DNA from 3 places in the Pseudomonas sp. KH_040 genome. Region 1 is predicted to be linked to each of the others. Evidence: predicted binding sites of a transcription regulator. Region 1 holds the regulator's gene; each other region holds the start of a gene.
The links. Region 1 encodes sigma-54, which starts transcription at its own class of promoters, with help from an activator protein. Its sites were predicted from a motif close to ANTGGCATNNANNTTGCTNT; they were not measured.
Positions count from the first base shown of each region.

Region 2: AC3IUF_RS09285 (circularly permuted type 2 ATP-grasp protein) is a predicted target of sigma-54. The motif match lies at 2,125-2,144, and genes of this name have one in related genera.
Region 3: glnK (P-II family nitrogen regulator) is a predicted target of sigma-54. The motif match lies at 1,940-1,959, and genes of this name have one in related genera.

Region 1 covers NZ_CM174487.1:1,030,442-1,034,309, forward strand. The annotation lists gene rapZ (RNase adapter RapZ) at 1-144, opposite strand, end outside; gene ptsN (PTS IIA-like nitrogen regulatory protein PtsN) at 147-611, opposite strand; gene hpf (ribosome hibernation-promoting factor, HPF/YfiA family) at 624-932, opposite strand; gene AC3IUF_RS04435 (RNA polymerase factor sigma-54) at 1,006-2,499, opposite strand; gene lptB (LPS export ABC transporter ATP-binding protein) at 2,687-3,412, opposite strand; gene lptA (lipopolysaccharide transport periplasmic protein LptA) at 3,412-3,868, opposite strand, start outside.
Region 2 covers NZ_CM174487.1:2,056,259-2,060,126, forward strand. The annotation lists gene speE (polyamine aminopropyltransferase) at 1-678, shown strand, start outside; gene AC3IUF_RS09275 (hypothetical protein) at 899-1,132, shown strand; gene AC3IUF_RS09280 (ribonuclease E inhibitor RraB) at 1,342-1,689, shown strand; gene AC3IUF_RS09285 (circularly permuted type 2 ATP-grasp protein) at 2,177-3,586, shown strand; gene AC3IUF_RS09290 (alpha-E domain-containing protein) at 3,599-3,868, shown strand, end outside.
Region 3 covers NZ_CM174487.1:6,447,474-6,451,341, forward strand. The annotation lists gene AC3IUF_RS28885 (ammonium transporter) at 24-1,361, opposite strand; gene glnK (P-II family nitrogen regulator) at 1,400-1,738, opposite strand; gene AC3IUF_RS28895 (accessory factor UbiK family protein) at 2,152-2,412, shown strand; gene AC3IUF_RS28900 (BRO-N domain-containing protein) at 2,772-3,290, shown strand; gene AC3IUF_RS28905 (N-acetyltransferase) at 3,485-3,868, shown strand, end outside.

The sequences.
Region 1 (3,868 bases):
AGTGTGAATCAGCGCGCGTTCGGCCAGTTCCGGCAGCAAGCCTGCAGGAAGGTTGTCGATGCAGTAATAGCCATTGTCCTCAAGGACATCCAGAGCCGTACTTTTACCCGAGCCGGAACGGCCGCTGACGATGATCAAGCGCATGATTAATGCCCGTTCTGCTCGTCCAGGACAACCTGATACAAGGCTTCGTTGCTCGCGGCGCTGCGCAGTTTATCGCGCACGTCCTTGCGGTCGAGCATGCTGGCGATCTGACGCAGCAACTCCAGGTGCGCATCGGTGGCGGCTTCCGGGACCAGCAGTACGAACAGCAGGTCAACCGGAGCGCCATCAATGGCGTCGAAATCGATTGGCGTATCAAGGTGCATCAAGGCGCTGATAGGCGACTGGCAACCCTTGAGACGGCAGTGAGGAATGGCGATGCCGTTACCAAAACCGGTGGAGCCGAGTTTTTCACGGGCAATCAACGCCTCGAAGACATCTTGCATCTCCAGATCCGGCACTTCGCGGGCGATCAGGTTGGCAATTTGTTCGAGGGCTTTCTTTTTACTGCCGCCCGGCACGTTCACGAGGGAACGGCCGGGGGTCAGGATGGTTTCAAGTCGGATCATGGATTAGGGATGTTAACGACCGGTAGCGCCCTGAAGGAGGCTCTGGGTCTTTTCCTTATGCTTTTTGAGTTGGCGATCCAGCTTGTCGGTCAGTGAGTCGATCGCAGCATACATATCAGTATCTTCTGCGTTAGCGACCACTTCGCTGCCGGGTATATGCAAGGTGGCTTCAATTTTCTGCTTCAGCTTTTCGACGCACATCGTGACTTGCACGTTGGTGATCTTGTCGAAATGTCGCTCCAGTCGTTGGAGTTTTTCCTCGATGTAGGAACGCAGAGGTTGGGTCACTTCCAGTTGGTGTCCACTGATGTTGACTTGCATACAGCTTCTCCTTCGTTGCCAGTGCATAAAGCGGCAGGCCGAAAAGCCTGCCACTGGAACGCTGTAACGTGGCTTACATCAACCGCTTGCGTTCGCTCGAAGGCGCGATCCCGAGGGATTCGCGGTACTTGGCGACGGTGCGGCGAGCCACCTGAATGCCTTGTGCCTCCAGTAAACCAGCGATCTTGCTGTCACTCAACGGCTTTTTCTGATTTTCCGCTGCAACCAGTTTTTTGATGATCGCGCGGATCGCTGTGGACGAGCATTCGCCGCCTTCGGAGGTGCTGACGTGGCTGGAGAAAAAGTATTTCAACTCATAAATACCGCGCGGGGTATGCATGAATTTCTGTGTGGTCACCCGTGAAATCGTTGATTCGTGCATGCCGACCGCTTCGGCGATGTCATGCAGGACCAGCGGCTTCATGGCTTCGTCGCCGTACTCCAGAAAACCGCGCTGATGCTCGACGATCTGGGTGGCAACTTTCATCAGGGTTTCGTTGCGGCTCTGCAGGCTCTTGATGAACCAGCGGGCTTCCTGCAACTGATTGCGCATGAAGGTGTTGTCGGCGCTGGTGTCGGCGCGACGCACGAAACCGGCGTACTGGGCATTGACGCGCAGGCGTGGCACCGACTCCTGATTGAGCTCGACCAGCCAGCGTTCGTTGTCCTTGCGCACGATAACGTCAGGGACAACATATTCGGCTTCAGTCGACTCGATTTGCGAGCCTGGGCGCGGATTCAGGCTCTGCACCAGTTCGATGACCTGACGCAGTTCGTCTTCCTTGAGCTTCATGCGACGCATCAACTGGCTGTAGTCGCGGCCGCCGAGCAGGTCGATGTAATCGCTGACCAGACGCTTGGCTTCAGCCAGCCAAGGCGTCTTGGCTGGCAGCTGGCGCAATTGCAGCAGCAGGCATTCGCCGAGGTTGCGGGCGCCGATGCCGGCTGGTTCAAATTGTTGAATGCGGTGCAGGACGGCTTCGATTTCGTCCAGTTCGATGTCCAGTTCCGGATCGAACGCCTCGAGGATCTCTTCGAGGGTTTCATCCAGGTAGCCCTGATTGTTGATGCAATCGATCAGGGTGACGGCGATCAGGCGATCGGTGTCGGACATCGGTGCAAGGTTCAGTTGCCACAGCAGATGGCTTTGCAGGCTCTCGCCGACGGAGGTGCGTGTGGTGAAGTCCCACTCGTCATCGTCGCTGCTCGGCAGGCTGCTGGCACTGGTCTGGTAGACGTCTTCCCAAGCGGTGTCGACCGGAAGCTCGTTGGGGATGCGCTCGTTCCATTCGCCCTCCTCGAGGTTGTCCACCGTCGGGGCAGTTTCCTGATAGGACGGTTCCTGGATTTCGGTGGCGGGCTTCTGTTCGGCGTTGTCGGCCATGGGGTCGGAATTGTCGAAGTCGTCGCCTTCTTCCTGGCGTTCGAGCATCGGATTGGATTCCAGAGCCTCCTGGATTTCCTGTTGCAGATCCAGGGTCGACAATTGGAGCAGACGGATGGCCTGTTGCAGCTGCGGTGTCATCGTCAGCTGCTGGCCCATTCTCAAGACTAGCGATGGTTTCATGGCAGGGGCTTAACACCTTATTCGCCGGCGCTATGCGCCATCCACTACAGGGCGCCGAAGCGCCAAACTTAAGCAAATTATATGCCTGAAACTGAAGTGTTTGCCTAGAGCGCTGTAACAATTAAAGCGTATTAAATCCTGCTTGAATCGATACAGCGCCCGGGCGGCGCACCGGGCACTGTTGCGCTTACAGGCGGAACTCGTGGCCCAGATACACTTCCTTGACCAGATCGTTGGCCAGGATGGTTTCTGCATCGCCCTCGGCAATCAACTGACCGTCGTTGACGATGTAAGCGGTTTCGCAGATGTCCAGCGTCTCACGGACGTTGTGGTCGGTGATCAGTACACCAATGCCCTTGGCCTTGAGGTGGTGGATGATCTGCTTGATGTCGCCGACCGAAATCGGGTCGACACCGGCGAACGGTTCGTCGAGCAGGATGAATTTCGGTGCCGTTGCCAGCGCGCGAGCGATTTCCACACGGCGGCGTTCACCACCGGACAGGCTCATGCCGAGGTTGTCGCGGATGTGACTGATGTGGAATTCCTGCAGCAGGTTTTCCAGCTCTTTGCGACGGCCGGCCTTGTCGAGCTCCTGGCGGGTCTCGAGGATGGCCATGATGTTGTCGGCCACCGACAGTTTGCGGAAGATCGACGCTTCTTGCGGCAGATAGCCGATACCGGCCTTGGCACGACCGTGCATCGGCTGGTGGCTGACGTCCAGATCATCGATCAGCACGCGACCCTGATCGGCCTGTACCAGGCCGACGATCATGTAGAAGCAGGTCGTCTTGCCGGCGCCGTTCGGGCCGAGCAGGCCGACGATCTGGCCGCTGTCGATCGACAGGCTGACATCACGCACGACCTGGCGGCTTTTATAGGCCTTGGCCAGGTGCTGAGCTTTCAGAGTTGCCATTACTGGGTTTTCTCGTCGGTTTTCTTCTTCGGCTGGATCACCATGTCGATGCGCGGACGCGCCTCGGTGACCTTGCTGCCGGTAGCGCGACCGGCGCTGGCCAGTTTCTTCACGGTGTCATAGACGATTTTCTCGCCTTGCGTCGTGTTGTTGTCCTTATCGACAACCTTGGCCTTGTCGATCAGTACAACGCGGTTTTGCGCGGCGTGGTACTGGATCGTTACGCCCCAGCCCTGTACAGGCTTGGCATCACCTTGAGTCTGCAACTGTTCGAAGTAGGCGAGGTTGCCCACCGACGTCACGACATCGATATCGCCAGCCGGCGTACGGGTGATGGTCACCGTGTTGCCTTTAACGATCATCGAGCCTTGGGTGATGATCACATCACCTTTGTAGGTGGCGATGCCGTTCTTGTCATCCAGTTGGGCGTCGTCGGCCTGAATGCGGATAGGTTGC
Region 2 (3,868 bases), 1.0 Mb from region 1:
GAAATGCTCACTCACGTGCCGATCCTCGCCCACGGTAGCGCCAAGCGTGTGCTGATCATCGGCGGCGGTGACGGCGGTATGCTGCGCGAAGTGACCAAGCACGCCGGTGTCGAGCACATCACCATGGTCGAGATCGACGGCACCGTGGTCGACATGTGCAAAGAGTTCCTGCCGAACCACTCCAGCGGCGCCTACGACGATCCACGTCTGAACCTGGTGATCGACGACGGCATGCGTTTCGTCGCCACCACCACGGAAAAATTCGACGTAATCATCTCCGACTCCACCGATCCGATCGGCCCGGGTGAAGTGCTGTTCTCGGAAAACTTCTATCAGGCCTGCCATCGTTGCCTGAACGAGGGCGGCATCCTCGTGACCCAGAACGGCACGCCGTTCATGCAGATCGACGAAGTGAAAACCACCGCCGGTCGCCTGAACAGCTTGTTCCCGGACTGGCACTTCTACCAGGCGGCCGTACCGACCTACATCGGTGGCTCGATGACTTTCGCCTGGGGCTCGACCAACCCGGCTTACCGCAAGCTGAGCCGTGAAACCCTGCAACAGCGCTTCATTGGCAGCGGTATCGTCACCCGCTACTACAACCCGGAAATCCACATCGGCGCGTTCGCCTTGCCGCAGTACGTGCTGCAGGCGATCAACAAGCCAAGCAACGACTGAATAATCGCTGCAAGTCTTTGTAGGAGTGAGCCTGCTCGCGATTACGGTTTGTCTACCAACATCAGCGTTGGATGAGAAATCGCTATCGCGAGCAGGCTCACTCCTACAGTAAATGTCGTTTTTTTCATCTTTGTCCGCTGTAATCCTTTTGAACCAACTTTCGGCGCATACAGTCGAGATAGGTGTAAGCCCATTTGCGGGTTTGATCGAGGAGGCACCGATGCAAAAGTGGAAAGTCACTTTCGTGGACGATCATGGTGAAATTGTCGATGAGGTGTTCGAGCGCGCGGAATGCCCCAGTGACGATGAGGCCGCTCGATTGATCAAGGCACGGCTTCTGCCCGTCGCCGCCGAACTGGACCTGAACGATCTGGAAGGGCGTACCGCCGATGCTGGCGTGAAAAGTCTGAAAACCCAGAACAGCATTGAAATCCGCAGCATCACTCCCATCTGACATTCTTCCTGTCACCTTTCACACCAGGCCTTGGCAGCAGCTCTAACTTGGGGCTACTCTGCAAGCGAGATCAGCGAACGGATCGCTAAGGTCTGGTCTTGTCAGCTACATGCTTGTTCCCGCGTGCAACCACGTTGCCGTAGTACTTTGGCCAAAGGCCCGGGGCGGGAATACGGAAAGTCTATCCATCTATGCGAGGGGGACGATTCATGAGCACAGCCTATCAAGAAGACATCAGCAGCAATGTTCTGCGCCGCATGAAAGAAGGCGGTTTCGATTTTTCCCGATTCCATCCCATCGAGTTCTATGCCATTTTCCCGGACGAGGAGCGGGCGCGCAGGGCGGCAGGCAAATTTCGCGGTGAATCCATCAATGCCCAGGTCAGCGTGCGTGATGACGGTGCGTGGGCGCTGGAATTAAGCAAAGTGATGTACGCGACGTATGACGATATTGGCGACTTCGAGCAGGGATTCTCTGCCGTGGTTGAACCTCTGGGCGGCATTATCGAAGGCTGGGGTGTGAAACAGGAGGTGCGCAACCGCCACCGTTTGAACTGATCTCTGGTTTCATTTGTTGAACAACGGCTGACCTTCGGGTTGGCCGTTGTCATTTCCGGCGTAAGCGAAATGCTCTGGCAAAACCCTGAAACAAGAAACCGAGGCAAAAAAAAGCCACCGGAGAGGGTGGCTAAAAGGGAAGACCGATAAGGAGAGGAAACCGGTCAGGGTTACAGCGGGGCGGGCTGCCGGGGCAAGCCCAATCAGTTGAGCTGGGCGCTTCGTGACGTTGTAGTCGGCGAAGTTTTGCAGCGAATGCGCGGATTATCCGCAGGCAGCGCCGGGCAGTGAAATCAACTCTGACTATGCTGGTGATAGGCGATGCAGTGCGTCGCAATGAAGCGGGGGCAATCCGGTTGGGGCAATTGCCGCACAGGAATGGTGCGGTGCCTGCGGCGTGTATTTCCAACCGATTGAAATCAAAGCGTTTATGCCGATGGCACGGGCCTTGCGAAGGCCTGTATGTCCGGGTGACAAGGAGTACGGCATGATCCGCACCTATTTTGATGAGATGTACGATGCCGGCGGCCAGGTTCGCCCGCATTATCGGGAGTTCGCCCGCTGGCTGGCCGATACGCCAGACGAACTGCTGGCCCAGCGGCGACGCGAGGCCGATCTGCTGTTCCATCGCGCCGGCATCACGTTCACGCTCTATGGCGACGAGCAGGGCACTGAGCGCCTGATTCCTTTCGACACCATCCCGCGCAGCATCCCTGCCAGTGAGTGGCGGATCGTCGAGCGCGGCTGCATCCAGCGGGTCAAGGCGTTGAACATGTTCCTCGCCGACCTCTATCACGAGCAGCGCATCATCAAGGCCGGGATCATTCCCGCCGAACAGGTGCTGGCCAACGAGCAATACCAGTTGGCGATGCAAGGCCTGGATCTGCACCGCGATATCTATTCGCACATCTCCGGCGTCGATCTGGTGCGCGACGGCGACGGCACCTATTACGTGCTCGAAGACAACCTGCGTACGCCGAGCGGCGTCAGCTACATGCTCGAAGACCGCAAGATGATGATGCGCCTGTTCCCGGAGCTGTTCGCCGCCCAGCGCATCGCACCGATCGATCATTACCCGAACCTGTTGCTCGACACCCTTAAAAGCTCCAGCCCGATTGATGACCCAAGCGTGGTGGTGCTGACACCGGGGCGCTTCAACAGTGCATTCTTCGAGCACGCGTTTCTCGCGCGGGAAATGGGCGTTGAACTGGTCGAGGGTGCGGACCTGTTTGTGCGTGACGACAAGGTCTTCATGCGCACCACCGACGGCCCGAAAGCGGTGGACGTGATTTATCGCCGCCTCGACGACGCGTTCCTCGATCCGCTGGCGTTCAATCCCGACTCGATGCTCGGCGTGCCGGGGCTGCTGTCGTCCTATCGCTCTGGCAACGTGGTGCTGGCCAACGCCATCGGCACCGGTGTGGCGGACGACAAATCGGTATACCCGTTTGTCACCGACATGATCCGTTTCTACCTCGATGAAGAGCCGATCCTGAAGAACGTGCCGACCTGGCAGTGCCGCAACCCGTCTGAACTTTCCCATGTGCTGGCCAATCTTCCAGATCTGGTGGTCAAGGAAACTCAGGGGTCCGGCGGGTACGGGATGTTGGTGGGGCCGGCATCGACGAAAGCGGAAATCGATGCCTTCCGCGAACGCATCAAGGCCAAGCCCCATGCGTATATCGCGCAACCGACGCTGTCGCTGTCGACCTGTCCGACCTTTGTCGAAAACGGCATTGCGCCGCGCCATATCGACTTGCGCCCGTTTGTCTTGTCCGGGCGCGAAACCCGCGTGGTGCCCGGTGGTTTGACCCGTGTGGCACTGCGTGAAGGCTCCCTGGTGGTGAATTCCTCCCAGGGCGGCGGTACCAAGGACACCTGGGTGGTCGAGGATTGAAGGAAGCTTGCCATGTTAAGTAGAACTGCCTCGGATCTGTATTGGATGTCGCGTTACCTGGAGCGGGCGGAAAACCTCGCACGGATGCTCGACATCAGTTATTCGCTGTCGCTGATGCCGCAGGACGGTCGCGGTGATGGTCTGCACGAATTGGCCATGCCGCTGCTGATTACCGGCACCCTCGACGATTACCTGGAGCGTCACGGCGCGTTGCATGCCGAACGGCTGCTGCACTTCTTCGCCCTCGATGCGGCCAATCCGGCGAGCATCTACAGTTGCCTC
Region 3 (3,868 bases), 1.3 Mb from region 1:
GGCAAATTTTTTAATGCGCGTACTTACAGGTTGTAGCCGCGTTCGTTGTGTTGTGCCAGATCGAGGCCAACCGACTCTTCTTCCTCGGTCACACGCAGACCCATCACAGCGTCGAGTACCTTGAGGATGATGAAGGTGACGATCGCGGTGTAGATCACCGTGAAGCCCACGCCTTTGACCTGAATCCAGACTTGCGCACCGATATCGGTAACGGTGCCGAAGCCACCCAGAGCCGGAGCTGCGAACACACCGGTGAGGATCGCGCCGAGGATACCGCCGATACCGTGCACGCCGAACGCATCCAGGGAATCGTCATAACCGAGTTTGCGTTTCAGGGTGGTGGCGCAGAAGAAGCACACCACGCCTGCGGCCAGACCGATCACCAGTGCACCCATCGGGCCCACGGTGCCGGCAGCCGGAGTAATCGCGACCAGACCGGCCACCACACCCGATGCGATACCCAGTGCGCTTGGCTTGCCGTGGGTGACCCACTCGGCAAACATCCAGCCCAGTGCCGCAGCAGCGGTAGCGATCTGGGTAACCAGCATCGCCATGCCGGCGGTGCCGTTAGCCGCCGCAGCGGAACCGGCGTTGAAGCCGAACCAGCCGACCCACAGCATCGCCGCGCCCATCAGGGTGTAACCGAGGTTGTGCGGAGCCATCGGGGTGGTCGGGAAGCCTTTACGCTTGCCCAGCACCAGGCAGGCAATCAGACCGGCGACACCGGCGTTGATGTGCACCACGGTGCCGCCCGCGAAGTCGAGCACGCCCCAGTCCCACATCAGGCCGCCGTTGCCGGACCAGACCATGTGCGCGATCGGCGCGTAAACCAGGGTGAACCAGATGCCCATGAAGATCAGCATCGCGGAGAACTTCATCCGCTCAGCGAACGCACCGACGATCAGCGCCGGGGTGATGATCGCGAAGGTCATCTGGAAGGTGATGAACACCGCCTCAGGGAACAAAGCCGCTGGGCCGGTCAGGCTCGAAGGCGTGACACCGGCGAGGAACGCCTTGCCCATGCCGCCGAAGAACGAGTTGAAGTTGACGACGCCCTGCTCCATGCCGGTGGTGTCGAACGCAATGCTGTAGCCATAAATGACCCACAGGATGCTGATCAGACCGGTAATGGCGAAGCACTGCATCATCACGGAAAGAATGTTTTTCGAGCGAACCATGCCGCCGTAGAACAGCGCCAGGCCGGGGATGGTCATGAACAGCACGAGTGCCGTCGAGGTGAGCATCCAGGCAGTGTCGCCGGAATTGAGGACTGGGGCCGCCACTTCGTCTGCCGCCATTGCAAGGCTTGGCATTACGATGGACAACAGGGCTCCTAGCCCTGCGAATTTACGCAGAGTCATATTGTTTTCTCCTGGGGCGTTGGGGTTTGTGGCGGCGTTTAAATCGCGTCGGTATCGGTTTCGCCGGTACGGATGCGAATCGCCTGTTCCAGATTGACCACGAAGATCTTGCCGTCACCGATCTTGCCGGTGTTGGCCGCCTTGGTGATCGCCTCGATCACCCGATCCAGATCCTTGTCGTCGATGGCCACGTCGATTTTCACCTTGGGCAGAAAATCGACCACATATTCCGCGCCGCGATACAGCTCGGTGTGACCCTTCTGCCGGCCGAAGCCTTTGACTTCAGTAACGGTAATGCCCTGCACGCCGATTTCGGACAGCGACTCGCGCACGTCGTCCAACTTGAACGGCTTGATGATGGCAGTGACTAGCTTCATGAAACTCTCTCCCGAATTGGTGGACTTGCCCCAGGAAAACAAACCCGACTCAAGTCTAAGCGCAGTGCCTGGCTTTGTAACGCATCGTCGGCCTTACCTGCCCGACTGACGCCAGCTAACCGCTGCTGACGAAACTCCCCGCTCCGTCTGCCGCACTGCATTCGTCACAGCGACTGCATCAGTGCATGGGTCGAAGGTGACTAAGCAGAAACCTTGCCATCTCGCCAAAATCCCCTGATTTCAATCCCTTGGCCGCTGCCGCAAGGCATCCCGTGCAAAACGCCATCCGGATACGCACAACAACGGTGCGTCGCCATCCGTCCGCCTGCGCGAAAAGCGTGCATCCCTGACCACGAGATTGACTATAGACACTGCGTGATACACTGCCGGCCATTGTTTCCAGGACATCCACCATGCTCGCGCCCAAAGACTTCCTCGACGCCCTGAGCGGCACCGCCTCCCGCCTGTTCAACGGCGACACCCCGCTGCCGAAAGCCGAAATCGAAAGCCAGTTCAAGATGCTGCTGCAGAGTGCCTTCAGCAAACTCGATCTGGTCAGCCGTGAAGAATTTGATAGTCAGATGGTTGTGTTGGCGCGTACTCGCGCACGCCTCGAAAGCCTCGAAGCCAAGGTTGCCGAGATGGAAGCGAAGCTGACGCCGCCCGCGGAATAATCCGCGCCCCCTGTAGGAGCTGCCGAAGGCTGCGATCTTTTGATCTCCAGCCCTTCAACCATCCCGGCAACGTCCTACAACCTGAATGACCGCCGTCCGATTGCGCCGAAAAGCCCAGGTTTCTAAGCTCACCCGATGCTGAATGTTCAGCAGCGGGTTTGGCGACCCGAACAGCTTAAGGCGCACGACAACCATGATGGCGGCTACATTTACCGCCACATCGTTTCATGGCGGTTGTGCGTGGGAGACCTTCGGGTCTGCCGGGTTCCTTTTGCTCCGGTTCGCCAACCCGCGTACAACTGCCACCCAATCGTTTGGCGACGATTGAGGGCAGCCCCTTAAGCAAGAGGAACTGCTCAATGAATCAAGAAGAGACTTATCTGACCCCGCACATCTTTACCCGCCACAAACTCCCCCTCCACGCCCTCCTCATCCAGAACCAACCCTGGTTCTGCGCCCGAGACCTGAGCCGCCTGCTGCACATCTACCTCAACGAACGCATGCTGCGAAAACTCGACCCCGACCAATACCAGACCCGCAAAACCCTCATCCACAACCAAATCGAAAACGCTCTGCTGATCAGCGAATCCGGCATCTACGCCCTCCTCGTCTACCACTACTGCCCCGAATACCGCTCGCTGCGCGAATGGCTCACCCACCAGGTCATCCCCACCCTGCGCGACGCCCAACATCCCACCACAAGCGAACGTCCACACCTCAGCTTGCTCAGTTGGCCGGACATGACGTTGAGTTTGTTGCACTGGAATAACCAGCCGTGGATTCGGTTACAAGATGTGCCACACATGGTGACGGAGCGAGAGCTGGTAAACCGCACGGTTGTGAACTCATGGTGGAAAAAGGCTCTGCAATTGATCTGAATTTTTGCGCTGCAACCTCACCAAAGGTCATTTCAGCGATACCACTGAAATGACCTTTTTTGTGTCTTCGTTATCTCCCCCCCCTACTCCGAAATCCTCCACTCACAGAAGTAACGTCCTACAAAACGCGTCCCCCACGTCTGATTTCGCTGCCCCCTCTCTGCTGGCTATCTTCTGCGACCAGATCCAAACAGATGAAAACAATGAGAAGAAAAGGCAAAGCAACGGATCTTCGTGACCAGACATTCAGATCAAACTCGCGAAAGATCGCCTACAAATTCTTTCTCAAGGACATTGCCCCGAGAATCCCAAATATTGATGCAGCAGCGGTCAAGTTTGAGCCAATTACCCCAGCAGCGATAAAGCAATACTTACTCTGGGAGGGGCCAACAATTTTCCCTTGGGATGACGTTGCAGACTGGAAAAGTAAAGATGCGAAAGGTCTGGATTTGGCGATATGGTACAAACAGATTCTTTGCGGCATGTGCTATGCGACCCCGCGCGCAAGCTCTATCTGCTTAAAGATTGTTCTGTTGGAAGGGCATCCGGATAGGGCGCACCCGCTTCGCGGCAGGATC